DNA from 2 places in the Streptomyces sp. NPDC028289 genome. Region 2 is predicted to be linked to the other one. Evidence: riboswitches for the same ligand, from Rfam matches in the RefSeq annotation. Region 2 holds a riboswitch; the other holds the start of a gene.
The links. Region 2 has a riboswitch for cyclic di-AMP ahead of ACZ4UV_RS24805 (M23 family metallopeptidase). Riboswitches for the same ligand answer to the same signal wherever they lie in the genome.

Region 1: linked by a shared signal. The riboswitch ahead of ACZ4UV_RS42295 (M23 family metallopeptidase) and the one ahead of ACZ4UV_RS24805 (M23 family metallopeptidase) in region 2 are both predicted to bind cyclic di-AMP.

The regions. Positions count from the first base shown of each region.
Region 1 is NZ_JBVHTI010000009.1:549,271-563,923, reverse strand. Features, by position in the region: gene ACZ4UV_RS42305 (M16 family metallopeptidase) at 1-198, shown strand, start outside; gene ACZ4UV_RS42300 (M16 family metallopeptidase) at 195-1,583, shown strand; cyclic di-AMP (ydaO/yuaA leader) riboswitch at 1,776-1,939, shown strand; gene ACZ4UV_RS42295 (M23 family metallopeptidase) at 1,952-2,707, shown strand; gene ACZ4UV_RS42290 (GntR family transcriptional regulator) at 3,111-3,806, shown strand; gene ACZ4UV_RS42285 (HPr family phosphocarrier protein) at 4,113-4,394, opposite strand; gene ACZ4UV_RS42280 (bifunctional acetate--CoA ligase family protein/GNAT family N-acetyltransferase) at 4,571-7,441, shown strand; gene ACZ4UV_RS42275 (DUF5998 family protein) at 7,566-8,162, shown strand; gene ACZ4UV_RS42270 (alkaline phosphatase family protein) at 8,162-9,355, shown strand; gene ACZ4UV_RS42265 (thymidine kinase) at 9,397-10,047, shown strand; gene ACZ4UV_RS42260 (IS701 family transposase) at 10,216-11,409, shown strand; gene ACZ4UV_RS42255 (helix-turn-helix domain-containing protein) at 11,431-13,401, opposite strand; gene ACZ4UV_RS42250 (50S ribosomal protein L11 methyltransferase) at 13,681-14,457, shown strand; gene ACZ4UV_RS42245 (transaldolase family protein) at 14,459-14,653, opposite strand, start outside.
Region 2 is NZ_JBVHTI010000005.1:12,281-26,933, forward strand. Features, by position in the region: gene ACZ4UV_RS24770 (AfsR/SARP family transcriptional regulator) at 1-145, opposite strand, end outside; gene ACZ4UV_RS24775 (asparagine synthase-related protein) at 519-2,597, opposite strand; gene ACZ4UV_RS24780 (MFS transporter) at 3,346-4,770, shown strand; gene lhgO (L-2-hydroxyglutarate oxidase) at 4,951-6,171, shown strand; gene trmB (tRNA (guanosine(46)-N7)-methyltransferase TrmB) at 6,213-7,109, shown strand; gene ACZ4UV_RS24795 (PrsW family intramembrane metalloprotease) at 7,120-8,463, shown strand; gene ACZ4UV_RS24800 (aldo/keto reductase) at 8,759-9,721, opposite strand; gene ACZ4UV_RS24805 (M23 family metallopeptidase) at 9,896-10,930, opposite strand; cyclic di-AMP (ydaO/yuaA leader) riboswitch at 10,940-11,098, opposite strand; tRNA gene ACZ4UV_RS24810 (tRNA-Met) at 11,424-11,497, opposite strand; gene ACZ4UV_RS24815 (dihydrofolate reductase family protein) at 11,636-12,766, opposite strand; gene ACZ4UV_RS24820 (MarR family winged helix-turn-helix transcriptional regulator) at 12,906-13,430, shown strand; gene ACZ4UV_RS24825 (GTP cyclohydrolase II) at 13,583-14,224, shown strand; gene ACZ4UV_RS24830 (O-methyltransferase) at 14,299-14,646, shown strand.

The DNA.
Region 1 (14,653 bases), on a different contig from region 2:
CGCGTCCTGACGGTCACCCCGGAGGAGGTCCAGGAGGTCGCCAAGGCCCGCCTGCGCCCCGACAACCGCGCGGTGCTCGTCTACGAGCCGCTGTCCGCGGAGTCCGCGGAGCACACCCAGGAGGCGGGGCGCGGCGAGGACCCGGAGCAGGAAGCGACCGTAGAGGCCGGCAACGAGAACGAGGAGACGGCCAAGTGACCGAGCTCGCCACCATGGACTTCCACCCCCAGCCGCAGCCGGGCGAGGCCAGGCCCTGGGCGTTCCCGGCCCCCGAGCGCGCCACCCTGGACAACGGCCTGACCGTGCTGCGCTGCCACCGCCCCGGCCAGCAGGTCGTCGCCGTCGAGGTGCTCCTGGACGCGCCCCTGGACGCCGAGCCGGCCGGCCTGGACGGCGTCGCCACGATCATGGCGCGCGCCTTCTCCGAGGGCACCGACAAGCACGCGGCCGAGGAGTACGCCGCCGAGCTGGAGCGGGCCGGTGCCACCCTCGACGCGCACGCCGACCACCCCGGCGTCCGCGTCAGCCTGGAGGTCCCCGCCTCCCGGCTGGCCAAGGGCCTCGGGCTGCTCTCCGACGCCCTGAGGGCGCCCGCCTTCGCCGAGAGCGAGGTCGAGCGGCTGGTCCGCAACCGCCTCGACGAGATCCCGCACGAGCTGGCCAACCCCAGCCGCCGGGCCGCCAAGGAGCTCTACAAGGAGCTGTTCCCGTCGACCGCGCGGATGTCCCGTCCCCGCCAGGGCACCGAGGACACCGTCGAGAAGATCGACGCGGCCGCCGTCCGCGCGTTCTACGACCGGCACGTCCGGCCCGCCACGGCCACCGCGGTCGTCGTCGGCGACCTGACCGGCATCGACCTGGACGAGCTGCTCGGCGAGACCCTGGGCGCCTGGCGCGGCTCCACCGCGCAGCCCCGCCCGGTCCCGCCGGTGACCGCCGACGACACCGGCCGGGTCGTGATCGTGGACCGCCCCGGCGCCGTCCAGACCCAGCTCCTCATCGGCCGCGTCGGCTCCGACCGGCACGACCGCGTCTGGCCCGCCCAGGTGCTCGGCACCTACTGCCTGGGCGGCACCCTCACCTCCCGCCTGGACCGCGTCCTGCGCGAGGAGAAGGGCTACACCTACGGCGTCCGTTCCTTCGGGCAGGTCCTGCGGTCCGCTCCCGACGGCACCGGCGCGTCCATGCTGGCCATCAGCGGCTCGGTGGACACCCCGAACACCGGCCCGGCCCTGCTGGACCTGTGGACGGTGCTGCGCACGCTCGCCGCCGAGGGCCTCACGGACGCCGAGCGCGACGTGGCCGTGCAGAACCTCGTCGGGGTGGCTCCGCTCAAGTACGAGACGGCGGCGGCCGTCGCCGGCACCCTGGCCGACCAGGTCGAGCAGCACCTGCCCGACGACTTCCAGGCCACGCTGTACCGGCAACTCGCCAACACGGGCACCGTGGAGGCCACCGCGGCGGTCGTGAACGCCTTCCCGGTGGACCGCCTGGTGACCGTCCTCGTCGGGGACGCGGCACAGATCAAGGAGCCCGTCGAGGCGCTCGGGATCGGCGAAGTCACGGTCGTCGCCGCCGAGTAGCGGCACGCGCGTGTGCGGAGCCCTGGTGACCACCCGGTCACCAGGGCTCTGGAATGTCCGAATTGGGGTGGAGGTTGCCTGTCTGCCCTGTGGGATGCGCGACAAAAACAGGGTTCCGTTTGAGCATTGAAGGCGGGCCCTCGTAGGTTCTTCCGGGCTGTCCGTCAGGCATCGCGCCGCGTCCGCGGCACCGGACAGCCATCGCCGAGTCCCCGTACGGCGCGAGCCAGGGGAGCCGGGGACCCACGCAGTCCCTGGGGTGAATCGGGCGCCCGCGCGTGTCGCGAGGGGGCCCGTAGGAGACCTTCCTGCTCCGAACCCGTCAGCTAACCCGGTAGGCGAGAGGGAAGGAAAGGACCAGCCTCTACATGGCGTTCATGTGCGCCTCCGGGAAGCACCGTCGTCCCGGCCGGGTGAAGCGCACCACCGCGCAGGCCGCCGGTATCGCGGCCCTCACCACCACGGGTGTCATCGGCACCGTCTCCGCCGCTCCGGCGCTCGCCGCCGAGAACTCCGTCGAGCAGACCGGCCTCACCCCGGTCATCACGATCAGTGACTCCGTCGCCGAGCAGATCGACGCCCAGGCCGCCGCCCAGAAGGCGGTCGCCGAGCGCAAGGCGGCCGAGGAGGCCGCCCGCAAGAAGGCCGCGGAGCAGGCCGCAAAGGAGCGCGCGGCCAAGGTACGCGCCGCCCGCGAGGCCGAGCGCAAGCGCCTCAACACCTTCGTCGCGCCGATCAGCGACTCCTACGTCTCCACCGGCTACAAGACCGGCGGCTCCCTGTGGTCCTCGGGCGCCCACACCGGCATCGACTTCCACGCCGCGAGCGGTACGGTCGTGCACGCCGTCGGCACCGGCACGGTCGTCTCCACGGGCTGGGGCGGGGCGTACGGCAACGAGATCGTCATCAAGATGGCCGACGGCATGTACACCCAGTACGGCCACCTGTCGTCCATCGGCGTCTCGGTGGGCCAGAAGGTCACCCCGGGCCAGCAGATAGGTCTGTCCGGCGCGACCGGCAACACGACCGGCCCCCACCTCCACTTCGAGGCCCGCACGACCCCCGAGTACGGCTCCGACGTCGACCCGGTCGCCTACCTCCGCAAGCACGGCGTGAACGTCTGACGGGAGCGGGACGGGCGTCGCGCCGGGACCGACGTGGTTGCGGTGCGTGCCAGGGGTGCGGGTGTGTCGTGGCCGGTCGCGCAGTTCCCCGCGCCCCTTTCAGGGGCGTCACGCGCAGCGCCCCTGAAGGGGCGCGGGGAACTGCGCGAGCAACCCCCACGCGCCCGCACCCGGCCACCGAGGCGAACCCGGCATGGCAACACGCTGCCAGCCCGGCGACAACCCGTGAGATCTTCCGAAGCCCCGGCCTCAGTGCCGGGGCTTTCGTCGTTTTCGTGCCCCCGCTGTCCAAAATATATCCCTGGATTCCGGCCCCCCGTCGGAAATTCCGGCTCATTGCAATAGAGTCACGGAACGGGCGCCACTCGGCGGCGTTTCACGGGGATTAAGGCGGAGGTCGGACATGCGTATTCCGGCGCACTCGGTATGCACGGCGATCCGGGACGACATCGTCGCGGGTGTCTACGAGCGCGGCAGCCGGCTCACCGAGGAACTCCTGGCCCGCCGTTACGGGGTCTCGCGCGTCCCCGTCCGTGAGGCCCTGCGCACCCTGGAGGCCGAGGGCTTCGTAGTGACGCGCCGGCACGCGGGCGCGTGCGTGGCCGAACCGACCGAGCAGGAGGCCGCCGACCTGCTGGAGATGCGCATGCTCCTGGAGCCGCTCGGCGCCTCCCGGGCCGCCCAGCGCCGCACCGAGGCCCACCTCAAGGTGCTGCGCGGACTGGTCAGGCTGGGGCAGGAGCGGGCCAGGCGGGGCAACAGCGAGGACCTGCGCTCGCTGGGCGGCTGGTTCCACGAGACCCTTGCGCAGGCCTCCGGCAGCCACGCCCTGACCTCGACGCTCACCCAGCTCCGCCACAAGATCGCCTGGATGTACACCGTGGAGACGCCGGCCAACCCCGTGGAGTCCTGGACGGAGCACGGCGCCATCGTGGACGCCGTGGCGCGCGGCGACGGCGACCGCGCCCGGGCGATCACGGCCCTGCACACCGAGCGCTCGACGGTCTCCCACCGGCTGCGCTTTCCCGGCGCCACCGAACGGGCGAACGGCGTGAGGACTTCGCAACACCCCGTAAACATGTCGGGCCTGCGGCATTAACACGCGCGCCGTATACAAAGAGGTGTTATTCGGCGGGGGCTGTTTTCCGTGCCCGAATTCACGCGCGCCAGGAATTAGCGGTCGCGCTTCTTTCGTGTGCGCGCGGTAAAGCCGGGCGTCCGGGTCTTCACAAACTCCGGGACGGGGTCGTCGTAAAGCCATGGGCGGCCCCGTCGCGAAGTCATGTGCGGCTGTCATGGAATTGCGGCATGTGACGGCCGGCCCGGGTGGGGCGGCGGGAACGCGGCGAGGCCGCGCCACCCCCGAGGGAGTGGCGCGGCCTCGGACCGTGCGGGCGTCGGGCGCTCAGACGGTCTCGGGGAGCTCCTCGAGACCCTCGGCGACCAGCTTGGCCAGGCGGTCGAGGGCGGCGTCGGCGCCCTCGGCGTCGGAGGCGAGGACGATCTCCTCCCCACCCTGGGCGCCCAGCCCCAGGACAGCCAGCATGGAGGCCGCGTTGACGGGGTTGCCGTCGGCCTTGGCGATCGTCACCGGGATACCTGCGGCCGTGGCGGCCCGGACGAAGATGGAAGCGGGGCGGGCGTGGAGGCCCTCGGCCCAGCCGACGTTGACGCGGCGCTCAGCCATGTGATGCTGCCCTTCGGTGTTCAGGGTTGTCTAGACCAGTTTCCCATATCGTGAAGCATGCCCGGAGGGCGCGTGAACCCCTCCGGGTGTGTCGTCGGACCGCGGCCTCGGTCCGACGTCCGTCCTCCACAGACTGCCTCGCGCCGTTGTCGGACGCGAGCCGTACTCTGGGGCCCATGCAGACCCCGGCGGACCCGCAGGACCGGCACGAGTACCCGTCCCACTGGGAGGCTGACGTGGTGCTGCGCGACGGGGGTACCGCGCGCATCCGGCCCATCACCGTTGATGACGCCGAGCGCCTGGTCAGCTTCTACGAGCAGGTCTCGGACGAGTCGAAGTACTACCGCTTCTTCGCGCCCTACCCCAGGCTCTCCGCCAAGGACGTCCACCGCTTCACGCACCACGACTTTGTGGACAGGGTGGGACTCGCGGCCACCATCGGCGGCGAGTTCATCGCAACCGTACGCTATGACCGCATTGGCGCCGACGGGACGCCCGCCTCCGCGCCCGCCGACGAGGCCGAGGTCGCCTTCCTCGTCCAGGACGCCCACCAGGGCCGGGGCGTCGCCTCCGCCCTCCTTGAGCACATCGCGGCCGTCGCCCGCGAGCGCGGGATCCGCCGCTTCGCCGCCGAGGTGCTGCCCGCCAACACCAAGATGATCAAGGTGTTCATGGACGCCGGCTACACCCAGAAGCGCAGCTTCGAGGACGGCGTCGTGCGTCTTGAGTTCGACCTGGAGCCCACGGACCGCTCCCTCGCCGTGCAGCGCGCCCGCGAGCAGCGTGCGGAGGCCCGTTCGGTACGACGCCTGCTGGCACCGGGGTCCGTGGCCGTGATCGGCGTCGGCCGCGCGCCCGGCGGGGTCGGCCGCAGCGTCCTCGGCAACCTGCGGGACGCCGGCTTCACCGGCCGCCTGCACGCCGTGAACCAAGCCTTCCCGGACGACCTCAAGGAGGTCGACGGGGTGCCCGCGCACCGCTCCGTGCGGGACATCGGCGGGCCTGTCGACCTCGCCGTGGTCGCCGTACCGGCCGAGCACGTCCCCGAGGTCGTCACCGAGTGCGGCGAGCACGGCGTCCAGGGTCTCGTCGTCCTGGCCGCCGGGTACGCGGAGAGCGGTCCCGACGGCAGGGAGCGCCAGCGCGCGCTCGTGCGGCAGGCCCGCACGTACGGCATGCGCATCATCGGCCCCAACGCCTTCGGGATCATCAACACCGCGGCCGACGTCCGGCTGAACGCCTCCCTCGCACCCGAGATGCCCCGCCCCGGCCGCATCGGCCTGTTCGCCCAGTCCGGCGCCATCGGCATCGCCCTGCTCTCCCGGCTGCACCGGCGCGGCGGCGGCGTCACCGGCACCACGGGCGTCTCCACCTTCGTCTCCTCCGGCAACCGCGCGGACGTCTCCGGCAACGACGTCCTCCAGTACTGGTACGACGACCCCGAGACGGACGTCGTCCTCATGTACCTGGAGTCCATCGGCAACCCGCGCAAGTTCACGCGTCTCGCCCGGCGGACGGGAGCGGCGAAGCCGCTGGTCGTGGTGCAGGGGGCGGGGCAGGCGCCCCCGGGCCACGCGGTACGGGCGACGCGGCTGCCGCACGCCACGGTGTCCGCGCTGCTCAGGCAGGCCGGGGTGATTCGCGTCGACACCATCACCGAGCTGGTCGACGCGGGGCTGCTGCTCGCACGGCAGCCGCTGCCGGCGGGGCCGCGGGTGGCGATCCTCGGCAACTCGGAGTCGCTCGGGCTGCTGACGTACGACCGGTGCCTGGCGGAGGGGCTGCGCCCGGCGCGGCCGCTGGACCTGACGACCGGGGCGTCCGCGGCGGACTTCCACCGGGCGCTGTCGCGGGCGCTGGCGGACGAGTCGTGCGACGCGGTGGTCGTCACGGCGATTCCGACGATCGGGGAGGGGACGGTGGGGGACGCGGAGCTGGCGGAGGCGCTCAGGTCGGCGGCGGAGGGGGTTCCCGGGAAGCCGGTGCTTGTGGTGCACGTGGAACTCGGGGGGCTGGCGGAGGCGCTGTCGGCTGCGGGCCGTACCGCACCGCAAGCGGCTGCACCGGCACCCGGTGGCGGTGGCGGTGCCCACCCTCCCCCACTCTCGGCTTCGCTCGAGCGGGGGGACCCCCATCGCCCTGCGGAGCGCCTGCCCACCGCGGTACCGGCGAAACTCCCCTACTCCCGTCTCATCCCCGCCTACCCCGCCGCCGAGCGGGCCGTTCGAGCGCTTGCCGAAGCCGTGAAGTACGCGCAGTGGCAGCGGGAGGCCGCCGAGCCCGGGAAGGTGCCCGAGTTCGACGACATCGACGAGCAGGGCGCCGCCGAGCTGATCGGCGGGCTGCTCGAACGCGGCGAAGGGCTCACCATCGGCGTCGAGGAGACCTGCCGGCTGCTCGGCAAGTACGGCATCGACGTGCACCGCGCGCTGCCCGCCCCTACCCCCGATGCCTCCGTCGCAGCCGCCCGCGACCTCGGCTACCCCGTCGCCCTCAAGGCCACCGCCCCCCACCTGCGCCACCGCGCCGACCTGGGCGGGGTGCGGCTCGACCTGGCGGACGAGGAGCAACTGCGCCGGGCGTACGAGGAGTTGAGCGAGCTGTTCGGCCCGCCCGAGGAGCTGCGGCCGGTGGTGCAGCGGATGGCTCCCCGGGGCGTCGACACCGTCGTACGCGCCGTGATCGACCCGGCCGCCGGAGCCGTGGTGTCCTTCGGCCTCGCCGGGGCCGCCTCGCAGCTGCTCGGGGACATGGCGCACCGACTGGTTCCGGTCACCGACCGGGACGCCACCTCACTGGTGCGTTCGATCCGGACCGCGCCCCTGCTGTTCGGCTGGCGCGGCTCGGCCCCCGTCGACACGCCCGCCCTGGAGGAGCTGCTGCTCAGGGTCTCCCGGCTGGTCGACGACCACCCCGAGGTCGTCGCGGTCACCCTCGAGCCGGTCGTGGTCGCCCGGCAGGGCGTGAGCGTCCTCGGGGCCACCGTGCGCCTCGCGCCTCCGCCGGCCCGCGACGATCTGGGGCCCCGCACCCTGCCCGCCTACTGACCGCCCGCCGACCGGGACGAACGCCCGCACTCCTCGGCGGCGTTCGACGCGGCCGCGGGCGACCGCGGTGGCGCCGGACGCGGCCGCGCACGACTGGCCCGGGTCCCCTTGCCCACGGATTAGGATGGACGCCATGGCCAAGACCAGTACGACGACCCAGGGGCTGCGTGTCGCGATCGAGCGCAGCGGCTACTACCCGGCCCTCGTGGCCGAGGCGGTGGAGGCCGCCATCGGCGGCGAGCCGATCCGGTCGTACCTGGTCCACCAGGAGACGACGTTCGACCAGAACGAGGTGCGGCGGCACGTGACCGTGCTCGTCCTCACCGGCAACCGCTTCATCGTCAGCCACACCGACGAGCAGGCCGCCGACAGCACCTCCCCGACGCCGTACGCGACCACCTCGACCGAGTCGGTCAAGCTCGGCCGGATCTCGTCGGTCGTGGTGAGCCGGGTCGTGGCCAACCCGGAGCAGTACACGCCGGGCACCCTGCCCCGCGAGATCGTGCTGACCATCGGCTGGGGCGCCGTCTCCCGCATCGACCTGGAGCCCGCCGCCTGCGGCGACCCCAACTGCGAGGCCGACCACGGCTACACCGGCAACTCCACGGCGGACGACCTCAGCCTGCGGGTCAGCGAGGCCGGGGACGGCCCGGAGACGGTGCGCCAGGCGCTCGCCTTCGCGCAGGCCATCTCCGAGGCGACCGCGGACGTCACCCGCTGATGGCCTACGCCGCCTGGGACCATCCGGAACCCCTCGCCCTCGGCTCCGCGCCGCTGCCCGAGTACGGCAGCGGTTCCCTCGCCGACCTGCTTCCCACCCTGGCCGCGGGCATGGCCGTACCCGGAATGACCGCGTCGATCGCGGAGCTGACGCCCGCCGACCGCAACTGCGTCTTCCTGATCGACGGTCTGGGATGGGAGCAGATCAAGGCCCACCCGGACGAGGCGCCCTTCCTCACCTCGCTGCTCGGCAGCTCGCGCGGCGGCACGGGACGGCCCCTCACCGCCGGCTACCCGGCGACCACCGCGACCTCCCTCGCCTCCGTCGGCACCGGCCTGCCCCCGGGCGCGCACGGCCTGCCCGGCTACACGGTCCGCAACCCGCAGACCCGGGAGCTGATGAACCAGCTGCGCTGGCAGCCCTGGACCGACCCGGCCGCCTGGCAGCCGTACCCCACCGTCTTCCAGCTCGCCCAGGACGCCGGCGTGCACGCGGCCCAGGTCTCCTCCCCGCACTTCGAGCACACCCCGCTCACCAAGGTCGCGCTCAGCGGCGGAACGTTTCACGGGCGGCTGACCGGCGAGGAGCGGATGGACCTCGCGGCGGAGCAGCTCGCCGCCGCCGACCGTGCCCTGGTCTACACGTACTACGCCGAACTGGACGGGGCCGGGCACCGCTACGGCGTGGACTCCGACACCTGGCGGGGCCAGCTCATGCACGTCGACCGGCTCGTGCAGCGGCTCGCCGAGCAGCTCCCGGCGCGCAGCGCGCTGTACGTCACCGCCGACCACGGCATGGTCGACATCCCCTTCGACGAACAGCACCGCATCGACTTCGACGAGGACTGGGAGCTGAAGGCAGGCGTCGCCCTGCTCGGCGGCGAGGGCCGGGCCCGGCACGTCTACGCGGTGCCCGGCGCCGCGAACGACGTCCTGACCTGCTGGCGCGAGGTGCTCGGCGAGCAGTTCTGGGTGGCCTCGCGGGACGAGGCGATCGCGGCCGGCTGGTTCGGCCCGCCGGACCGGTTCGAGGAGCGGGTCTACGACCGGATCGGCGACGTGGTCGCGGCCGCGCACGACGACGTCCTGATCATCGCCTCCGAGCGGGAGCCCAAGGAGTCGGCGATGGTCGGCAACCACGGTTCGATGACCCCCGCCGAGCAGCTCGTGCCGCTGCTCGAAGTACGCTCCTGACACCCTGCCCCCACGATTCGCCGAAAGGTGCTCAACTTCTCATGCCCGAGCTGGTGTTCTTCTCCGGAACGATGGACTGCGGGAAGTCGACGCTGGCGCTGCAGATCGCGCACAACCGGTCCGCGAGGGGGCTGCAGGGTCTGATCTTCACCCGGGACGACCGGGCGGGGGAGGGGAAGCTCTCGTCGCGGCTCGGGCTGGTGACCGACGCGGTCGAGGCGGTGCCGGGCATGGACCTGTACGCCCACGTCGTCGACCGGGTGTCGCAGGGCGGCAGGGTCGACTACCTGATCGTGGACGAGGCGCAGTTCCTGGAGCCGGAGCAGATCGACCAGCTGGCGCGGGTCGTCGACGACCTCGGCCTGGACGTCTTCTCCTTCGGTATCACCACCGACTTCCGCACCAAGCTCTTCCCCGGCTCGCGGCGGCTGATCGAGCTGGCGGACCGCCTGGAGACCCTCCAGGTGGAGGCGATGTGCTGGTGCGGGGCGCGTGCCACGCACAACGCCCGCACGGTGGGCGGCGAGATGGTGGTGGAGGGCGAGCAGGTCGTCGTCGGTGACGTGAGCAGCCCCGCGGCGGAGGTCGGCTACGAGGTGTTGTGCCGGCGCCACCACCGCCGCCGTGTGACAAGCGCTTCCGCCCATGCCGGCGCGCTCTCGCCGGACGTTCTGCCGGTGACCTCCGACTGATCTTGGGCTTTCCTCCGACGGGCCTCCGGTCGAGGGGGCCCGGCCGGCCCCCGGGGTGTGGCCGGGCAACCGTCGTCGCTCGCAGGTGTGTGCCCGGTCTACCTCCCGTTGCCGGGCGTGGGCAGCCAGTCTTGTGGCACAGCCACGGAGCTGGCGAACGGGGGAAACATGAACGCACAGGTTGTCTCCAGCCACCGAATACGATCAGGCGATCGGGACGTCACCGGCCTGGGTGACGAGTTCAGCGCGGCGCTCTTCGCGTCGTTCCGCCGCAGTGATCAGCGGCTGAAGGCGCGGCACTATCTGAGCGGGCTGCTGGCGGCGAAGGGACGCAAGTCGATCCGGAACATCGCCGCATCCGTCGGCGGGCCCGCGGCCGAGCAGAGCCTGCACCACTTCATCAGCAGCTCCACCTGGGACTGGTCGCCCATCCGCGAGGCGCTCGCCGGCCACGTCACGCAGGCGCTGGCACCACGCGCCTGGGTCGTACGGCCGCTGTTCATCGCGAAGGCGGGCGGGCACTCGGTCGGGGTGGAACGGCAGTTCGCCCCGGAGCACGGACAGGTGCTCAACGGCCAGCTGGCCTTCGGGGCCTGGGCCGCGACCGAGGGGACCAGCGTCCCCCTCCAGTGGCGGCTGCACCTTCCCGAGTCCTGGCTCGGAAACGCGAGCATGCGTCGCAGGGCGGAGATTCCCGACAGCGCCGAGGCGGAGACACCGGACGAGTGTGCGACGGCCACGGCGCTGACCTTGCCGGACCGGTGGGGTGTGCCGAGGCGTCCCGTCGTGCTGGACACCCACGTGACGGGTCTCGGCGGGGTCGTCCGGCCCTTCGCCGAAGCGCGGATCCCCCTGCTCATCCGGGTGACGGCGAGTACCCGGCTGACCGTGGCGGACCGCGCCATGCCCGGGTACCGCGCGGGAACGCTGCCGGCCGGCCGCATCATGGAGTCCGCGCGGGGCCTGCGCCGTCCGGTGGGTGCCGCCCCGGGGCCGGTGCGGGGCACCACGCTCGCGGCGGCGGTCCGGGTACGGCTGCCCCGGCCGGACTCCGGGCCCGAGCTGTCGCTGATCGGCGAGTGGCACGAACGCGGAAAGGCGCCGACGGCGCTGTGGCTCGCGGCTCCGGCGACGGCACCGCTCGGTGATCTCGTGCGGTTGACCTGGCTTGCCCGGCGCGTGGCCCAGGACGAGAAGCAGATCGGCGAGCGGGTGGGCGTCCGCGACTTCGAGGGGCGCTCGTTCAGGGGCTGGCACCGTCACATGACCCTGGCCTCCGTCGCGCACGCCGTGTCGGTACTGGAGTCCGGGGCGGACGAACCGGGCCGGCCGCGTCTTTGCGAGCTGAGGCCCTCCGCCTGACCTTCCTTGCGCCACCGGCCCCTAGTCCGCCGCCCCTTGCGGAGCCTGGTCACCGGTGTTCCCCGCCGCCCCGGAGTTCGCCTGCCGGTGCTGCAGGGTCCGCCGGGTGCGGTGCAGCCGCAGAGCCAGCTGGATCTCCAGTGCCCGCTCGGGTTCCAGCCAGTCGGCTCCGAGGAGTTCGGCGATGCGCTCCAGCCGCCTGGACACCGTGTTGGGGTGGACGTGCAGACTCGCCGCCGCGCGCGTCGGGCTGGCGGAGGAGGCGAAATAGGCGTCGAGGGTGCGGGTCAGCTCGGTGAAGCGCTGGGTGTCGTAGTCCAGTACGGGACCGATCACGGCCTCGATGTAGTCGCCGATGCCGTGGGTCTCGGAGAGCAGGACGCCGAGGAAGCCCATCTGCTGCGGGGTGGCGACACCACCGAGGTTGCCCAGTTCGGTGAGCGCCTCCAGGCAGCTGAGGGCCTCGCGGTGGGCCTGCGCGACGTGGCCCGGGCCCGAGACCGGCCCGGCCGCCCCGACCGTGACGGGATGTCCGACCACCGGCGCGAGCTCAGCGGACACGGCGGTGGCCGCGGCGAGCGGGTCCGCGCCGGGGACCAGCAGCGTCACACAGCCGTCCCGGAACTTCGTGAGCCCGGACATGCGATGGGCGTACGACGACGCCCACGCGGCGGCCCGGCCGCCCGGGCCTCCCTCGGGCCGGGCCACCACCATCACATGCGGTTCGTCGATGGAGATGCCGAGCCGGCGGGCCTGCGTCACCAGATGGCGCGGCAGCGGCCCGACGTCGCCGAGCAACTCCTCCAACAGTTCGTCACGGATCTGGTCGTGGGCCACGGTCGAGGTGCGCTGCAGCAACAGGATGAGGGCGACCGCCCGCGCGGTGAGCTGGAGCAACCGCACTCCGAAGCCGTCCGTGAGCGGTTCGTCGGGGACCAGCAGGACGGCGCCGAGGTTCTCGCCGCCGGCCGTGACCGGCGCGACCCAGCCGCCCTCGGTCATCGGCACCGGGCAGCCGGCCGCGTGGGCGTCGTAGGTCCACCTGAGCACGTCGGCCTCGGCGAGCTCGGGCGGTGTGCCGGTCACGACGACCTTGCGTCCGAGGCAGTCCCTGACGACCATCGCCCCCGACAGCTCCCTGACCGCCGCCTCGGCGAGGGTCTGCGGGTCGCAGCCGCTGAGCACCAGGTCGATCAGCCGGATGTAGGCGGCCTCGACGCGGCGCTGCACGTCGAGACTGCTCCGGGCGCGGGAGGTGTCCAGTTCCAGCTCGGTCACCTCGGCGCGGGTCTCCTCCAGCAGCCTCGCGCGTTCGATGGCGACGCCCGCGAGCTTGCCGAGCGACCGCAGGAGGCTGATCTCGTCCGGCGTGAAGTACCGCACCTTCCGGTCGGCGCCGTAGAGGGTGCCGAAGACCTTGGTGCCGTAGCCGAGCGGAACCGCCAGGATGGCGTGCAGACCCTCGGCCCGAACGACGGCATCGATGTCCGGGGAGTGCGGAATGTCCCTGTCGGTCAGGTAGTCGGGGCTCCAGGCGGGTGCCCCGCTCCGCTGGACGAGACCGCCGAGGCCGGAGTCGTCCGAGGTCTGCAGGCCCACGCTGCGCGAGGTGGTCTCGCCCTCCGCGGCGCGGATGGAGGACGCCCGGCCCTCGGCGTCCGCGTCGCGCAGTCCGATGTAGGCCATGTCGAAGTTCAGCAGCCGGCGTGCCCGGCGTGCGATCTCGTGCAGCAGCGCGTCCATGCCGTGCACCAGGGTGAGGTCGTGGGCGGTGTCCACGAGCGCGGCGAGCCCGGCCTCCCGCTGCTGCGCATGGCCGATCCGGGACTGGACGGACGAGGCCAGGCGGACGGCCTGGTCGAGCTCGGCGAGGGTGTCGTCGGACACCTCCTCCTGCCGGGCGGTGCGCAGCAGTTCCTCGAACCGCGCCGCCGGTGCCCCTTCGGCGAGCAGTTCCAGCACGGACATCGCATCGGGCGACGTGGCCGACACCTGTCCCTTCATCATCTTCCCCCGTGATCAAGCAAGTAGCTCCTTAGAGAGCCTAAGCTTGGGGACCTGCGGCGGCAACCACCGTCCGCGCTCGCCCGAGCGCGCACGGGTGGTGGCCGAGCCACCTCTCTCCCCGGCCGGATGTGTGGTCTGATCACCTGTCGCCCGTCGGGACGGCACGGAAGGATCGTGCCGGGGCCCGTGATCACGGGGATACGAACGGTGACGGGGCACGCCGAAGGCGGTGCCCGTCACACAGAGGGGAACGTCGGGGGACGGATGTCCGAGATCAAGAGTTATCTACGTTCGCTCGAACGCAGCCGTGACTCCATGCGAGCGGAGCACCGGCGCGGGGAGTTCTCGTTGCGCGGCAGGGAGTGGGACCTGCTCGACACGGTCTTCGCCCCCGTGCACGCGGGCACCACCGAGATCGTCCTGGACCTGCTCGGCCTCTCCGATTCCGGCCGCCGCCCCTGGCGCGGCTCGTTCCTGGAGGTCGGCTGCGGCACCGGAGTCGTCGCCGTGACCGCCGCCCTCGCGGGCTGCGAGCGGGTCTTCGCCTGCGACATCAACGCCGAGGCCGTGACGAACACCGTGCTCAACGCGCGTCGGCACGGCGTCGCCGACCGGGTCCTGGCCGTGCACAGCGACCTCTTCGAAGCGCTCCCCGCCGGGCAGCGCTTCGACACCATCGTCTGGAGTTCGCCGTACGTCCGTGCACCGGAGGACTACCGGTTCGTCACTCCCCTGGAACGCGCCTATGTGGACCCCGGATACGAAGCGCACCGCAGGTATGTGGACGAGGCACCGCGCCGGCTGACGGACGACGGCCGGGCCCTGCTGCACTTCAGCAGCAGGGGAGACGCGGACGGACTGCACCGGATCGCCGAGGAAGCGGGACGGCAACTGAGGGTGCTCGCCCGGCACGTCGTCGTCGACCGGGGGGACGCGGTCGAGCACTTCCTGGTGGAGATACGTTCCGGCGAGTCCCGTCCGGAGCGGTACGGCAGTGCCGTGCACCGGACCGGGCTCGTGGCCGGCCCGCTCGGACGGTGACTCAGCCCGTCTGAGTTGCCGTCAGGAGTCGGCTCCACGCGGCACGTTCGCTCTCGATCGCGGCGGTCTCCAGTTCGTGCGCGAGCGAGTCGAAGGCGATGCCGACCCAGCCGTACGCGTCCAGCACCCGGCAGGCCGGGCCGTGTTCACCCGACAGGGTGTCGCCGTGGAACCCCTCGTGGCGTTCCAGCGCTTC
Region 2 (14,653 bases):
CCTCGATGAGGGTCTCGGGGGTGAGGGTGCGGGCAGGGTGGAGGGCGAGGACGGTGAGCAGCGCGCGGAGGCGGGGGCCGCCGACGGGTATGGGGGCGCCCTGGTCGTCGCTGGCCTGGGTCACGCCCAGGATTCGGTACCGCACCGGGTCATTGTCGCCGGGGCCGGGGGGGAGCGGCACGGGGTTTCAGCGCCGGGAGTTTCATGGTGCCCGGGGTGGGTGCTGGGGGCGGGGGGTGTCGCTTACCGGCGCTGGCAGGGTGCCGCTGCGCCCACCCGTGCCGCCCAGCGGCACGACTGCCCGCAGCTGAGTGGCTGACACGGGCGCGTGCGGCTGGGCAGGACGCGGCTGGGCAGCGCCCCGTAAGGGGCGCTGGGGGTACCCCGGCCGAAGGCTGGGGGAGGAACTGCGCGATCAGCCCCCACCGGCCCGCAGCCGAAGCACAAGGGCGGCACCCCCTGATGTGGGGGTCTGGGGGCGGCAGCCCCCGGATACGGCGGCCCCCGCCCCCGGAGGGTCACGCCCCCGAGGCCAACGCCCCCCGCATCGGCCGGATCCCCGCGGGCACCGCCCGCGCCCGGGCCGGCGTCCCCGTCCAGCACGTGCCCCGGCGGGAGAGGAGCCGGCGCAGCCACAGTTCCAGGGAGACCAGGTCGGCCAGGCCGTCCAGCGGCAACGGCTCCCCCGCGGCCGCCGAGCGCAGCGCCTTGCGGACCACCCGTGCCTCCACCAGGCCCGCCTGCGCCAGCAGCGGCGTCGAGAAGAGGGAGATCAGGTCGTCGGCCGCCACGCGCAGCCCCGTGCGGGTGGCGGCCGCCGAGGACGCGTGGGAGGGGGCGCCCCAGCCCGGCGGGAGGTCGGCGACGCCGGCGCCCTCCAGGACCGTGCGGAGGATCGCGGCCCGGGCGCCCGGCTGGACGCGCAGCGCTTCGGGGAGGTCACGGCAGGCGCGGACCACCTGGTTGTCGAGGAAGGGCGTGTGGAGGCGCTGGGAGCGGATCTCGGCCGCCTGTTCCAGGACGCGGATGTCGGCCGCGTGGCGGGCCAGCACCGCACGCGCGCGGTAGTCTCCGGGGCGCTGCCCGGGGCCGACGCCGGAGCGGTTCGCCGAACCCTGGAGCAGAACCGATACTTCAGCCAGCGCCTCACCGGTCAGCCAGCGCGCCGCCGGACCCGGTCTCGCCCAGGTGAGCGCCGCGAGGGACGCGCCCACCGCGCCTCCGGGGTCGTCGAACCGGCGCCGCAGCAGGCGCTCGGCGAGCGACTCGACGCCCGCGCGGTACGGCGTACGCGCCAGGCGGCGGGCCGCGCTGTACACCCGCGCGGGGACCATCACCGAGCCGTCGGCCTTGGCGAGCGCGGCGACCGGGCGGACGAGGTGGCGGCGCTTGCGGTCCATCAGCAGGTCGGCGAGGCGCGCGGGGTGGGCGTCGAGGACCTGGCGGGCACCGTAGCCGGTGAAGTGGTCGGCGCTGCCGGCGGCGAGCCGGGCGCGGTGCCGGGCCGCGGAGATCAGGGACGGGCCCGGTTCGTCGGTGAGGGGACCGTCGAGGTCGGCGTACGGCAGCACCTCCTCGCCGCCGGTGACCACCACGTGGTGCAGGCGCGGGTTGGCGGCGAGGGTGCCCGCGCGTTCCAGTTCGGCCTCGCGGCCGCCCACGGCCAGGTCGTTGAAGGTGACGGCGAGGAGGCGTTCGCCGGCGCCCGTGCCGTGGCCGAGGACCGTGCCGGGCATGCCGGGCAGGCCCGCGGCCAGCAGGGCCAGCGTCCCCGACGCCGGGCCGCCGGAGAGGTCGGCGCCGATGCCCGGGACCGGCATCCCGCGCGCCGCGCGACGCTCGGCGGGGCCCATGCCGGGTACCGGACCAGGGTCGATGTCCGGGACGTGCCGGGGTGCCGACAGCCGCGCGCGTACCGCCTCTACGAGCGCGTCCCGTACGGCGTCCACCGCACGGTCGGGGTCGGCGGAGGGTGCCGCGACCGCGAGCGAGGCGACCTGCTCGTACCCGGCGACCTCGCGCGCCCCGGTGCGCAGGATCAGCGCATGCCCCGGCGGAATGCGCCGCACGCCCTCGTACGGGGTCGAGTCGTGCAGGGCGGCCGGTACGTCGGGAGCGGCGAGGAGGGCCGCGAGGTGGCCGTAGTCGAGGTTGGCCTCGATGAGGTCGGCAAGCGGGAGCGCGGCCGTGGCGTAGGCCGTACCCCCTGCCCAGGGGCTGTAGAAGACCGGGCGGGCGCCCGCGAGGTCGCCGCAGACGGTGACCCGGCGGCCGACCTGGACGACGGCGGTGTAGCTGCCGGGCCAGGCGGTCAGATGCCGGAGTGCGCCCCCGCGCGCCGTGAAGAGGCCGAGGCGCAGTTCCTCGTCGGTGGCGCCGCAGGTGCCGAGGACGGCGATGCGGTTCTGTGCGTCGGCCTTGATGACGCGGACCTCGTCGGGGCGCCAGTCGCCGACCGCCCAGAGCGGGTCGGGGTCACCCCACAGGAGCTGGGAGCCGACGGGGTGGACGGTCTCGCCGTCGTAGCCCATGGCGCCGGCGGAGCCGATCGTGGCGGCACCGGAGATGGTGCTGCTCCATCCCACCAACCACCGCATCGACGCCTCCACAGGCTGTGGACAACCATGCACGGTACGAACCGGGTCCCCATGCTGCCATGAAGGACGCGGTCCGGAGGGGCGGTGGGGCCGCCTTTGATCCCTGGAAGATTTCACGTGGTTGCCGCGGAGTTGCCGCAGGACGGGGCACGCGCGCGTGCCGTGGGAGGGGCGCGGCGGGAGCCGACCGCCGTACGGCACCGGGCGACTGCGACGTGAATGCGCCCCCTGTACGCTCCCCAAAAACGCCCTTCGCGCCCTCAATTGCCATGGTAGGAGCGTTGAGTCGCCGAAAAAGGTGGGGTCGATTTTCGGCCAAATCGGTGATGGCCGCCCGGACTTGCGCACGCTCCGTACATGCTTTGCGCATCGCACGCGTGCGTGCCCGAACGCGCACAGTCCGGGAGGCGGGCATCGCCTCCCGGACCGGTCCGCCACCCGCGGGGATGAAGGTGGCGGTGTCCCCCAGCCCACTGGATCCAGTACAGCGGGCCGACCCACGCATCAGCCATGGAACCGCTCCCCAGTTGGCCGGAGAAGAGCGCACGGACGGGCGCACGGCCACACGGCGGGGGCACGTCGCGACAGGTCGTGCACGGTGCGTATATGGGCCGCACTCGCGTACGGACCACAATCCCGCCATCCGGAACAATGCCCCTTAACGCTTGGGATGCGGCGAACTACGCTGGGTTTACGAATGCCGCGTGGTTATGCCAGCGCGGCAGCCGTCTGTGTCGAGGGGTGGCGCATGTCCAGGGAGCAACGCGGGCCGAACGAAAAGCTCGGCGCCGTTCTCGCCCTCGCGGGAATCAGCAACGCAGGACTCGCGCGACGCGTCAACGATCTTGGCGCTCAACGCGGGTTGACTCTTCGCTACGACAAGACGTCGGTGGCGCGCTGGGTGTCGAAGGGCATGGTGCCGCAGGGCGCCGCGCCACACCTCATCGCCGCCGCGATAGGCCAGAAGCTCGGCCGCCCGGTGCCGCTCCACGAGATCGGCCTGGCAGACGCGGATCCCGCCCCCGAAGTGGGCCTCGCCTTCCCCAGGGACGTCGGACAGGCGGTGCGGTCGGCGACCGAGCTGTACCGCCTCGACCTCGCCGGCCGCCGGGCCGGTTCCGGCGGCATCTGGCAGTCGCTGGCCGGTTCGTTCGCAGTGAGCGCATACGCAACGCCCGCCTCGCGTTGGCTGATAACCCCCGCCGACAGTTCGGTCGCGCGCGAGGCGAACACCGCGGACGGTTCGGGCGCACCGCTCAAAGTCGGCCACAGCGACGTGCAGAAGCTGCGGGAGGCCGCCGAGGACGCCAGGCGCTGGGACTCCAAGTACGGCGGGGGCGACTGGCGGTCGTCGATGGTGCCGGAGTGTTTACGGGTGGAGGCGGCACCGCTGCTGCTCGGCGCGTACTCCGACGAAGTCGGGCGGGCGCTGTTCGGGGCGAGTGCCGAACTGACGCGGCTGGCCGGGTGGATGGCCTTCGACACCGGACAGCAGGAGGCGGCGCAGCGGTACTACATCCAGGCGCTGCGGCTCGCCCGCGCGGCGGCCGACGTACCGCTCGGCGGGTATGTCCTGGCATCGATGTCCCTGCAGGCGACGTACCGGGGCTTCGGCGACGAGGGCGTCGACCTCGCGCAGGCCGCCGTGGAGCGCAACCGTGGGCTGGCGACCGCGCGGACCATGAGCTTCTTCCGGCTGGTCGAGGCACGGGCACACGCGCGTGCCGGTGACGCGCAGGCGGCGGGGGCCGCGCTGAAGGCGGCGGAGGGCTGGCTGGAGCGGGCGCGGGAGGGGGACAACGATCCCTCCTGGCTCGGTTTCTACGGCTACGACCGGTTCGCCGCGGACGCGGCCGAGTGCTACCGGGACCTGAAGGCCCCGCGCCAGGTGCGGCGCTTCACGGAACAGGCCCTTTCCAAGCCGACCGAGGAGTTCGTGCGGTCGCACGGACTGCGGCTGGTGGTCTCGGCCGTCGCCGAACTGGAGTCGGGCAACCTCGACGCGGCCTGCGAGCAGGGGGTGCGGGCCGTGGAGGTGGCCGGGCGGATATCGTCCGCGCGGACGACGGAGTACGTGAAGGATCTGCTGCACCGGCTGGAGCCGTACGGGGACGAGCCGAGGGTGGTGGAGCTGCGGGAGCGGGCACGGCCGCTACTCATGGCGCCGGCGTGAGAGTCGCCTAGGCGTCTGCCGGGTTCATGCCACAGGGCGGGTGCGGGTGGACTGTGGTTGCTCACGCAGTTCCTCCCCCAGCCTTCGGCCGGGGGTACCCCCAGCGCCCCTTTCGGGGCGCTCTCCTCGGGCACGTTTCAAAGTGATGTCAGTGGCGCAGTGCACTATCGAGCGTGGGAGGTGGTGCAGGTGCGGGCCGGGATTGCTTACGACTGTGACGTGCTCGTGGTCGGGGGTGGGATCGTCGGGCTGTCGACCGCGTATGCGGTCACCCGTGCCGCGCCCGGGACCCGGGTCACCGTGCTGGAGAAGGAGGCCGGGCCGGCGAGGCACCAGACGGGGCGGAACAGCGGGGTCATCCACAGCGGGGTCTACTACCGGCCCGGGTCGCTGAAGGCGCGGTACGCCGTCAAGGGCGGCGCGGAGATGGTCAAGTTCTGCGCGGAGTACGGCATCGCGCACGCCGTCACCGGCAAGCTGATCGTCGCCACCGAGCGGGCGGAGCTGCCCCGGCTGCACGCGCTCGTGCAGCGCGGCCGGGAGAACGGCATACCGGTGCGGGAGCTCGGGGCCGCGCAGATCGGGGAGTACGAGCCCGAGGTGCGGGGGCTCGCCGCCATACACGTCGGGACGACCGGGGTGGCCGACTTCGTGGGCGTCGCCCGGCAGCTCGGAGAGGCCTCGGGGGCGGAGATCCGGTACGGCGCCCGGGTGGTCCGCGTGGACCGGCGCCCGGAGCGGGGCGTGGCCGTGCTCACCTCGCGCGGGGACGTCGTACGCGCGCGCGTGCTGGTCAACTGCGCGGGGCTGTACTGCGACGAGGTCGCCCGGCTGACCGGGGACGAGCCGGGGATGCGGATCGTGCCGTTCCGCGGGGAGTACTACGAGCTGGCGCGGCCGGAGCTGGTGCGCGGGCTGGTGTACCCGGTGCCGGACCCGGCGTTCCCGTTCCTCGGGGTGCATCTCACCCGCGGGATCGACGGAGGCGTGCACATCGGGCCCAACGCGGTGCCGGCGCTGGCCCGGGAGGGGTACGGGTGGGACGTCGTACGGCCGCGGGAGATCGCCGGGACGCTGGCCTGGCCGGGGGCCTGGGCGCTGGCGCGGCGGCACTGGCGGTACGGGGGCGGGGAGCTGCTCCGGTCGGTGTCGAAGAAGGCGTTCACGAAGGCCGTACGGCGGCTGCTGCCCGCCGCGGAGGAGGGGGACCTGGTGCGGGCGGCCGCGGGGGTGCGGGCGCAGGCCGTGCTGCGGGACGGGACGCTCGTCGACGACTTCCTGATCAAGGAGGGGCCGCGCGCGGTCCACGTGCTGAACGCACCCTCGCCCGCGGCGACCGCCTCGCTGCCGATCGGGCGGGAGGTGGCCCGCAGGGCGCTGGAGACGCTGGGCTCGGTGTGACCCCGTCGGCCGCCTGGCGGGGGCCGTAAAATCGACGCACTGTGTCTGACTCCCGCAATGCCCCCGAAGCCCCCCGGCCCGCCGAGACCGGCCCCGCCGAGCACGTCCCCGGTGCGCACCCCGACCACGCCCCGGGGATGTCCGTCCGGCACACCCGGGCCAAGGGGGAGCCGCGGTTCCCGGACGGGCCCAAGGCCGATCCGGCCGGGTCGCACTTCGAGCGGCGGATCCGCAGCTTCCAGCCGCGCCGCAGCCGGGTCACCGCCGGGCAGGCCGACGCGCTGCAGCGGCTCTGGCCCAAGTGGGGCCTGGACATCGACGGGCAGCGGGTCATCGACCTCGGCGAGCTGTTCGGCAACGACGCCCCGGTGGTGCTGGAGATCGGGTTCGGGATGGGCGAGGCGACCGCGCAGATGGCCGCCGAGGAGCCCGGCGTCAACATCCTCGCCGTCGACGTGCACACACCTGGCCAGGGGAACCTGCTCAACCTCGCCGACCAGAACGGGCTGTCCAACGTCCGCGTCGGGAACGGCGACGCGATCATCCTGCTCCGGGAGATGCTGACGCCGGACTCGCTGGACGGGCTGCGTGTGTACTTCCCGGACCCGTGGCCGAAGAAGCGGCACCACAAGCGGCGGCTGATCCAGCCGGAGTTCCTGGATCTCGCCGCGACCCGGCTGCGGCCCGGGGCGATCGTGCACTGCGCGACCGACTGGGAGCCGTACGCCGAGCAGATGCTCGAAGTGCTCGACGCCCACCCGGAGTTCGAGAACACGCAGGACGACGGCGGTTTCGCGCCACGTCCGGCGCACCGGCCGCTGACCCGTTTCGAGGGTCAGGGACTGGACAAGGGACATGTGGTGAACGATCTGCTCTTCCGTCGCGTACAGCACCGGGTGCCGCAGAGCGAGCAGCACCGTCAGGAGTCACCTCGTTAGGGTCGATGCCGTGGCCACCTCTCCGCCGCCGTACTCGCCGTACCCGCAGTACCCGTCACAGCCACCGCAGCCGTCGTATCCGCCGGACGCCGTCGGCGGCGGCCTGCGGCATCCCCGCTGGTGGCAGCGGCGCTGGGTGCGGTACGGGGCGCTGGGCACGCTGCTCGCCCTCTCCGGCCTGGTGATCCTCGCGCTGGTGCGGGAGCAGACGGGGACGGAGGGGTTCCTGGTGGGTCTGGGGCTCGCCGTGCTGCCCGTACCGCTGCTCGTGGGCGCGTTCCGGTGGCTGGACCGGGTGCAGCCCGGCCCCTGGCGGAACGTGCTGTTCGCCTTCGCCTGGGGCGCCTGCGCGGCCGCGCTGATAGCCATCGTCGCCAACAGTTTCGCGACGAGATGGATCGCGACGGCGACCGCGGACCCGAGCGGCGCGGACACGCTCGGGGCGACCGTGATAGCGCCGGTCGTCGAGGAGTCGGCGAAGGCGGCGGCCGTGCTCCTCGTGTTCCTCTTCCGCCGACGGGACTTCACCGGGATCGTCGACGGGGTGGTGATAGCCGGGGTCACCGCCACCGGGTTCGCGTTCACCGAGAACATCCTCTACCTCGGTACGGCCTTCGGGACCGACCAGCTGACCGGGGACAGCGGGATCGCCTCCGTCACCGCCGCGACGTTCTTCGTGCGCGTCGTGCTGTCCCCGTTCGCGCATCCGCTCTTCACCGTCCTCACCGGCATCGGCTTCGGCATCGCCGCGCTCTCCGGGGAGCGGCAGCGGGCGCGGCGCGTGCTGGTGCCGGTGGCCGGGCTGCTGCTCGCGATGACCATGCACGCGTTCTGGAACGGGTCCTCGACGTTCGGGCAGTACGGGTTCTTCGCCGTGTACGGCATGTTCATGGTGCCGGCGTTCGGGCTGCTGACCTGGCTGGCCGTCTGGACGCGGCAGCGTGAGCTGCGAACGGTACGGGAGGAGCTGCCGGCGTACGTCTACGCGGGGTGGCTGGGGGCGGCGGAGCCGTTCGTGCTCGGGTCGATGCGGGCGCGGCAGATGGCCCGGGAGTACGCCGCGTACCACTTCGGGAAGGCGGCGGGGCGGGCGGTCACCGAGTACGAGGGGTACGCGACGGCGCTGGCGCTGCTGCGGCGCCGGGGGCAGCGGGGTCGGGCCGGGGCCGACTTCATGGCGCGGGAGCGGGAGCTCCTCACGGAGCTGTGGAGCCGACGGGAGCTGGTGCGGCCGGCCCTGGAGTACGCGGCGCGGACGGCCGCGCCGGGCGCATGGCCGGGGTACACCGGTTACGTGCCGTCGGCCTACGGGGCGGCGATGCCGTATCCCGCCTACAACCCGTACCGGAGTTAGCGCTTCGGGGTCGCGGCCGGCTCGGCACCGCCGGGATGCGCCGTGCCGGCTGAGCGCCGTTGCGGCGGACACGCATACGAACCGGACTGCAACCCCCTGGGGGGCGCTGGGGGTACCCCCGGCCGAAGGCTGGGGGGAGGAACTGCGCGACCGGCCCACGACGGCGCTGTGCTCCGCGACGGGCCGGCGTTCCGACGGCGGGTACCGGCCTGCCCGGCCCCGCCGACTTCGACCGTCGTGGCCGAGCACCGTTGCGGCGGAAGGGTGGACCGGAGGAGCCGGGGGCAGGCGGCCGTCAGGCGGAAGCCGTTGTCAGCTTCGTCAGTTCCTCGTCCGTCAGGTTCAGGTCCGCCACGGCCAGCAGGGGCGGGAGTTGCTCCAGTGTGCGGGCCGAGGCGATCGGGGCCGTGATGGTGGGCTGGGCAGCCAGCCAGGCCAGGGCGACCGTGGGGATCGGGGCCTCGTGGGCCGCTGCGATCTCGTCCAGGGCCGCCAGGACCTTCTGGCCGCGCTCCGACTCGGCGTACTGGGCGGCTCGGCCGGCTCGCGCGCTGTCGACCGTCGTACCGGGGCGGTACTTGCCGGTGAGGAAGCCGGCGGCCAGCGAGAAGTAGGGGACGGCCGCGAGGCCGGTGCGGGAGGCCAGGTCCTGGAGGGGGCCCTCGTAGGTGTCGCGGGAGACCAGGTTGTAGTGGGGCTGGAGGGCGACGTACCGGGCGAGGCCCTCGCGGTCGGAGAAGTCCAGGGACTCCTGGAGCCGCTCCGGCGTGATGTTGGACGCGGCGATGTGCCGGACCTTGCCCGCCCGCACCAGCTCGTCCAGCGCGCCGATGATCTCCTCGACCGGGATCTCGGGCTTGTCGAAGTGCGTGTAGTACAGATCGATGTGGTCGGTGCCGAGACGGCGCAGGGACGCGTCGGCGGCGGCCTTGATGTTGGCGGCGGACAGGCCCGGGTACTCGGGGTGCTGGCTGACCTTCGTCGCGATGACGACGTCGTCGCGGTTGCCGCGCGCCTTGACCCACTTGCCGATGATCGTCTCGGACTCGCCGCCCTTGTTGCCCTCGATCCACGCCGTGTACGAGTCGGCGGTGTCGACGAAGTTGCCGCCCGCGGCGGCGTACGCGTCGAGGACGGCGAAGGAGGTGGCCTCGTCGGCGGTCCAGCCGAAGACGTTGCCGCCGAGGGCGAGCGGGAAGACCTCCAGGTCGGAGGCGCCGAGCTTGCGGAGGGAGGGGGAAGCGGAAGAAGCACTCATGCCTGACTTCAACACGCGTCGCCGGGCACCCCATGCCGACGCAACACGAAGTTCTTGTAAAGGCGACCGCCTCCGCGAGGCGTGGCGGGCAGCCCGGCGGCCCTGACGCCGGGGGTTGTCGTCAGGGCCGCCGGGGGCCGGTCGGTGAGGTCCGGGTTCTGGCCGGAGCCAGGTTCAGGGGTTGAGGCCCTTGCCCCGCAGCCAGGTCATCGGGTCGATGGCGGTGGCCTGGCCGTTCGGGTGGACCTCCAGGTGGAGGTGCGGGCCGGTGACGTTTCCGGTGGCGCCCACGCGGCCGATGACGTCGCCGGTGGCGACCTTCTGGCCGACCTTGACGCCGATCGAGGACTGGTGGCAGAACCACAGCTCGGTGCCGTCGTCGAGGGTGATGATCGTCCGGTAGCCGTAGGAGCCGGCCCAGCCCGCCTCGGTGACCGTGCCGCTGTGCACGGCCTTGATCAGCGTGCCGGTGGGCGCGGCGAAGTCGAGGCCGGTGTGGTAGCCGGAGGACCACATGGAGCCGGCCTGGCCGAAGGTGCCGGTGATCGTGTACGAGACGACGGGCAGCGTGTACTGCTTGGCCAGCGCGGCGAGGCGGGCCTGCTCGGCCTTCTCCTTCGCGGAGGCCTCGGCCTTCTCCTTGGCGTCGGCGGCCTTGGCGGCGGCCGCCTTCTCCGCCTTGGCCTCGGCTGCGGCGACCGCCTGGTCGGCGGCGGCGACGGCCTTGGCGCTGGCCTTGGTGTCGAGCTGGTTCTGCTGCTGCGCGGCCTGGGCGATGATCCGGCTGCGCAGCGCCTCACCGGCGTCGGACGAGGAGGAGTCCGCGTCGGTGGCGGTCGTCGTGACGCTGCTGAGCGCGGTCCGGGTGGCCTGGTGGCCGCCGTCCTCGCCGAGCAGCGAGCTGACGGAGGACGGGAGGTCGGGCAGCGAGATGGAGACCGGCGGCTTGCCGGTGTTGGCGCTGGCCATGCCGCCCGCGCCGACGGCGGCTATGACGCCGACGCCGAGAACCGTGGAGCTGCGGGCGAGCCCGCCGCCCTTCTGCTTGGCGACCCGGTGCCGGCCGCGTACCGCGGAGAGGGACTCCTCGGTGGGGTTCCACTCCTCGAAGGGGCCCTCGTCGATGCGGTAGCCGCCGTAGCCGAAGGTGTCGGGCTGACGCTGGCTGGGCACGAACGGGGCTGTCGGAGCAGGCGGGTTGGACGCCACGCGGGCGCACTCCTTTCCTTCCGCCGCCTACCGGGTTAGCTGACGGGTTCGGAGCGGGAAGGTCTCCTACGCGCGTATACCGGCCGTTTCGTACCCGGCGGTAGCCGTGCGATTCACCCCAAGGTGGTGGTTCCCCGGTTCCCTTGCGGGATTCGGCGCGTGCGCACGGAGCCGTCTCGGGTGACGGCTGGGACGACCGCGCTGCGTTATCGAACGTTAATAGACCCGGCTATCAGATTCCAAGCTGTTCGCCTTGATCATTAAGCTTTCAAAGCTTGGACTTACCTGCCACGACCGGTCAAAAACGGTCGAGTCGACGGTGCGCGCCGCTCAGCTCAGGAGTCACACAGGTTTTGATGGTGACTCAGTTGTTATGCACAGGGCGGTCGTCCGGACACCGAACGTGACCGCGCCCCGCTCAGGGCCGTCTCAGGATCTGGATACGACTCAGGGCCGGAATCCTTGAATCTCGGATTCCGGCCCTGGGTTTCAGTAGCGGGGACAGGATTTGAACCTGCGACCTCTGGGTTATGAGCCCAGCGAGCTACCGAGCTGCTCCACCCCGCGTCGGTGACACCAGCATACGCCATCCGAAGAGGGGAAGTCACACGGGTTAAGTCTCACGAGGCCGACGGGGCTGCGGGGAGGTCCCTGACCGCGGGCAACCCCCACGCACCCGCACCCGCAAACCGCGCCCCAACCCGCTCAGCCGAGCAGATGCGCGTTGGGCGCCTTCGCCTCCCCCTCGTACTCCCCGAGCACCAGCACCTCCACCCCCGCCTCCCGCAGCGCCCCCGTCCCGTCGGCCGCCGCCACGAACGTGTCCGGTTCGCGCCACGCCGTCACCACCCGTCGTACCCCGGCCCGGAGGATCAGCTCGGCGCAGGGGTGCGGGCGGGAGGCGCGGTGGGTGCAGGGTTCGAGGCTGGTGTAGACCGTGGCCGCGGCCAGCCGGGGGTCGTCCGCGGGGATCTTCGCCAGGGCCGCCTCCTCCGCGTGGACCACGGGGTCGCCGGCCTCCCGGGAGTGGCCGCGGGCCAGCTCCGTGCCGTCGGCCGCGACGACGACCGCGCCCACACTGAACGCGGTCCGGGAGGGCGGGCACTCGGCCGCCAGTTCGCAGGCGAGCCGCAGCCAGTGCCGGTCCGCGGCGGACACCGACCCGCCCGTGCCGGGGGCCGTGGGCTCGTAGCGCATGAGGACGACGTCCTCGATCCGGCGGGTCTCCAGGAGCCGCAGCCGCCCGGCCTGGTACCCGCCGGGACCGAACAACCGCGGCGCCTTCGGGTCGCCGACGAAGAGGGGGGCCAGGACCAGCTGGAGCTCGTCGGCCAGGCCCTGCTGGAGGAGCTGGGTGTGGACGGTGCCGCCGCCTTCGACCATCAGGCGCCGTACGCCCCGTACGTCGTGCAGGTGCTCCAGGAGCAGCCGCCAGTCGAGGTCGGCGCCGAGGGAGACGACGTCGGCGGCGATCCCGAGGGCACGGGCCCGCCGTACCCCCTCGTCCGTCGTGTAGACGATCTTCTCGCCGCCGGTGTGCCAGAACTTCGCGTCCGGGTCGAGGTCGCCGGTCGCCGTGACCGTGACCTTGAGGGGGTACTCGGGCCGGCCGGCGGCGGTCCGGGCCGCGCGCCGCTCCGGGGAGTTGACCAGAAGCCGCGGGTTGTCCGCGCGGATGGTGCCGGCGCCGATCAGGATGGCGTCGACGGAGGCCCGTACCTCGTCGACGCGGTCGAAGTCGGCGGGGGAGGAGAGCAGGAGCCGGTCGGGGCCGGTGTCGTCGAGGAAGCCGTCGAGGGAGACGGCGGCGGACAGCAGGACGTAGGGGTACGGCATCGGACGCGCTCACTCTCGGCGGGCGGGCTGGCTGACTGGCTGCCTGACCGGTCGGGCGGCGAACCGGCTGACCGGGATCGGACCGACCGCTCTGACACGGACGCTTGGTTAAAGTTTGAAACAAACCTACACTGGTCGCATGACGACTCGCTGGCTCACTCCGAAGGAGCAGCGCGCCTGGCGCGCCTACATGGCGGCGACGCACCTCCTGGAGGACGCGATCGACCGGCAGCTCCAGCAGGACGCCGGCATGCCGCACCTGTACTACGGCATCCTGGCCAACCTCTCCGAGGCGCCGGAGCGCAAGCTGCGCATGACCGATCTCGCCGAGAAGTCGAAGATCACGCGGAGCCGGCTGACGTACGCCGTGACCCGGCTGGAGAAGGACGGGCTGATCCGCCGCGAGGACTGCCAGTGGGACAAGCGGAGCAGCTTCGCCATCCTGACGGACGAGGGCATGGCGGTGCTGGAGCGCACGGCGCCGGGCCACGTGGAGACGGTACGGGCGGCGGTCTTCGACCACCTCTCCGCCGAGCAGGTGGAGCAGCTGGAGGAGATCAGCTCCGTGATCGCGCGGGCGCTGGAGGGCGACGAGTCGACCCCGCGGCCGACGCCGGACGAGCTGCCGTGGCGGCGGCGGTCGTCCCCCTGTTCCGGATCGTGAACTCGATTTCCCGAAACCGTACGGAAATCTGTTGCTTCAAATTTAAAGCATGAGGTAGGGTTCCAGCCGTGGATCTGCTTCAAATCTGAAGCAGACGCCCGCGACGTCCCGTACCGGGACCGCCGTCCTGCACCCGGACACTGGAGAGCCCGATGACCGACTTCCCCGCCGCCACCCAGCGCGCCCGCGTCCGGGTCCCGCTGCGCTTCAACGACGGCTACAGCGTCAACGCCGAACTCGTCACGTTCCATGGCCTGACCGACGGCCAGGAGCACGTCGCCGTCGTCCTGGGCGAGCCCGCCCCCGGCACCCTCCCGCTGGTGCGCCTGCACTCCGAGTGCCTGACGGGCGACGTCTTCGGCTCGGCCCGCTGCGACTGCGGGCCCCAGCTGCGCGAGGCCGTCGAGCGCATCGCCGAGCGCGGCGGCGTCCTGCTCTACCTGCGCCAGGAGGGCCGCGGCATCGGGCTCTACAACAAGCTCGACGCCTACGCCCTCCAGGACCAGGGCCTCGACACCTACGAGGCGAACGCCGCCCTCGGCCTGCCCGAGGACGCCCGCGACTACACCGCCGCCGCCCAGATGCTGGCCGCCCTCGGCATCACCGACCTGGACCTGCTCTCCAACAACCCCGACAAGGCGGAGCAGTTGCGCGGCCTCGGCGTCACCGTCCGCGACCGCGTCCCGACCGGCGTCTTCAGCACCGCCCACAACGTCCGCTACCTGCGCGCGAAGGTCCTGCACACCCAGCACACGCTGCCCCTGGCCGAGCTGACGGAGCTCAACGCGGGCTGAGCGCCGCGGACGCGGTGTGCCGGCAACTACGGGCACACCGACGAGGGGAGCCTCCATGGACGACCAGCCGGCGCGTGTACTCGACGGCCTCCACCAGGAAGGGCGGCACACGTCGGCCCGCCGGCCGACCGGCTGCCGAGGCTCCGCAACATGCCCCGGACGCGGCCCGGCTGACCTCGACGCTGATCCGGTCCCGGCGCGCCACGTCCGTCCTGGAGATCGGCACCTCCAGCGGCTACTCGGCGATCTGGTTCGCCGACGCCCTCCGCGACACCGGCGGCCGCCTGACGACCGTGGACGTCGACGCCGACCGCGCCACCGCGGCGCCGGCCAACCTGGAGCGGGCGGGAGTCCGGGAGTACGCGGACGTCCGCCACGGCGACGGCGCCGAGATCCTCGCCGACACCCCCGACGCGTCCTGAAGCCGTA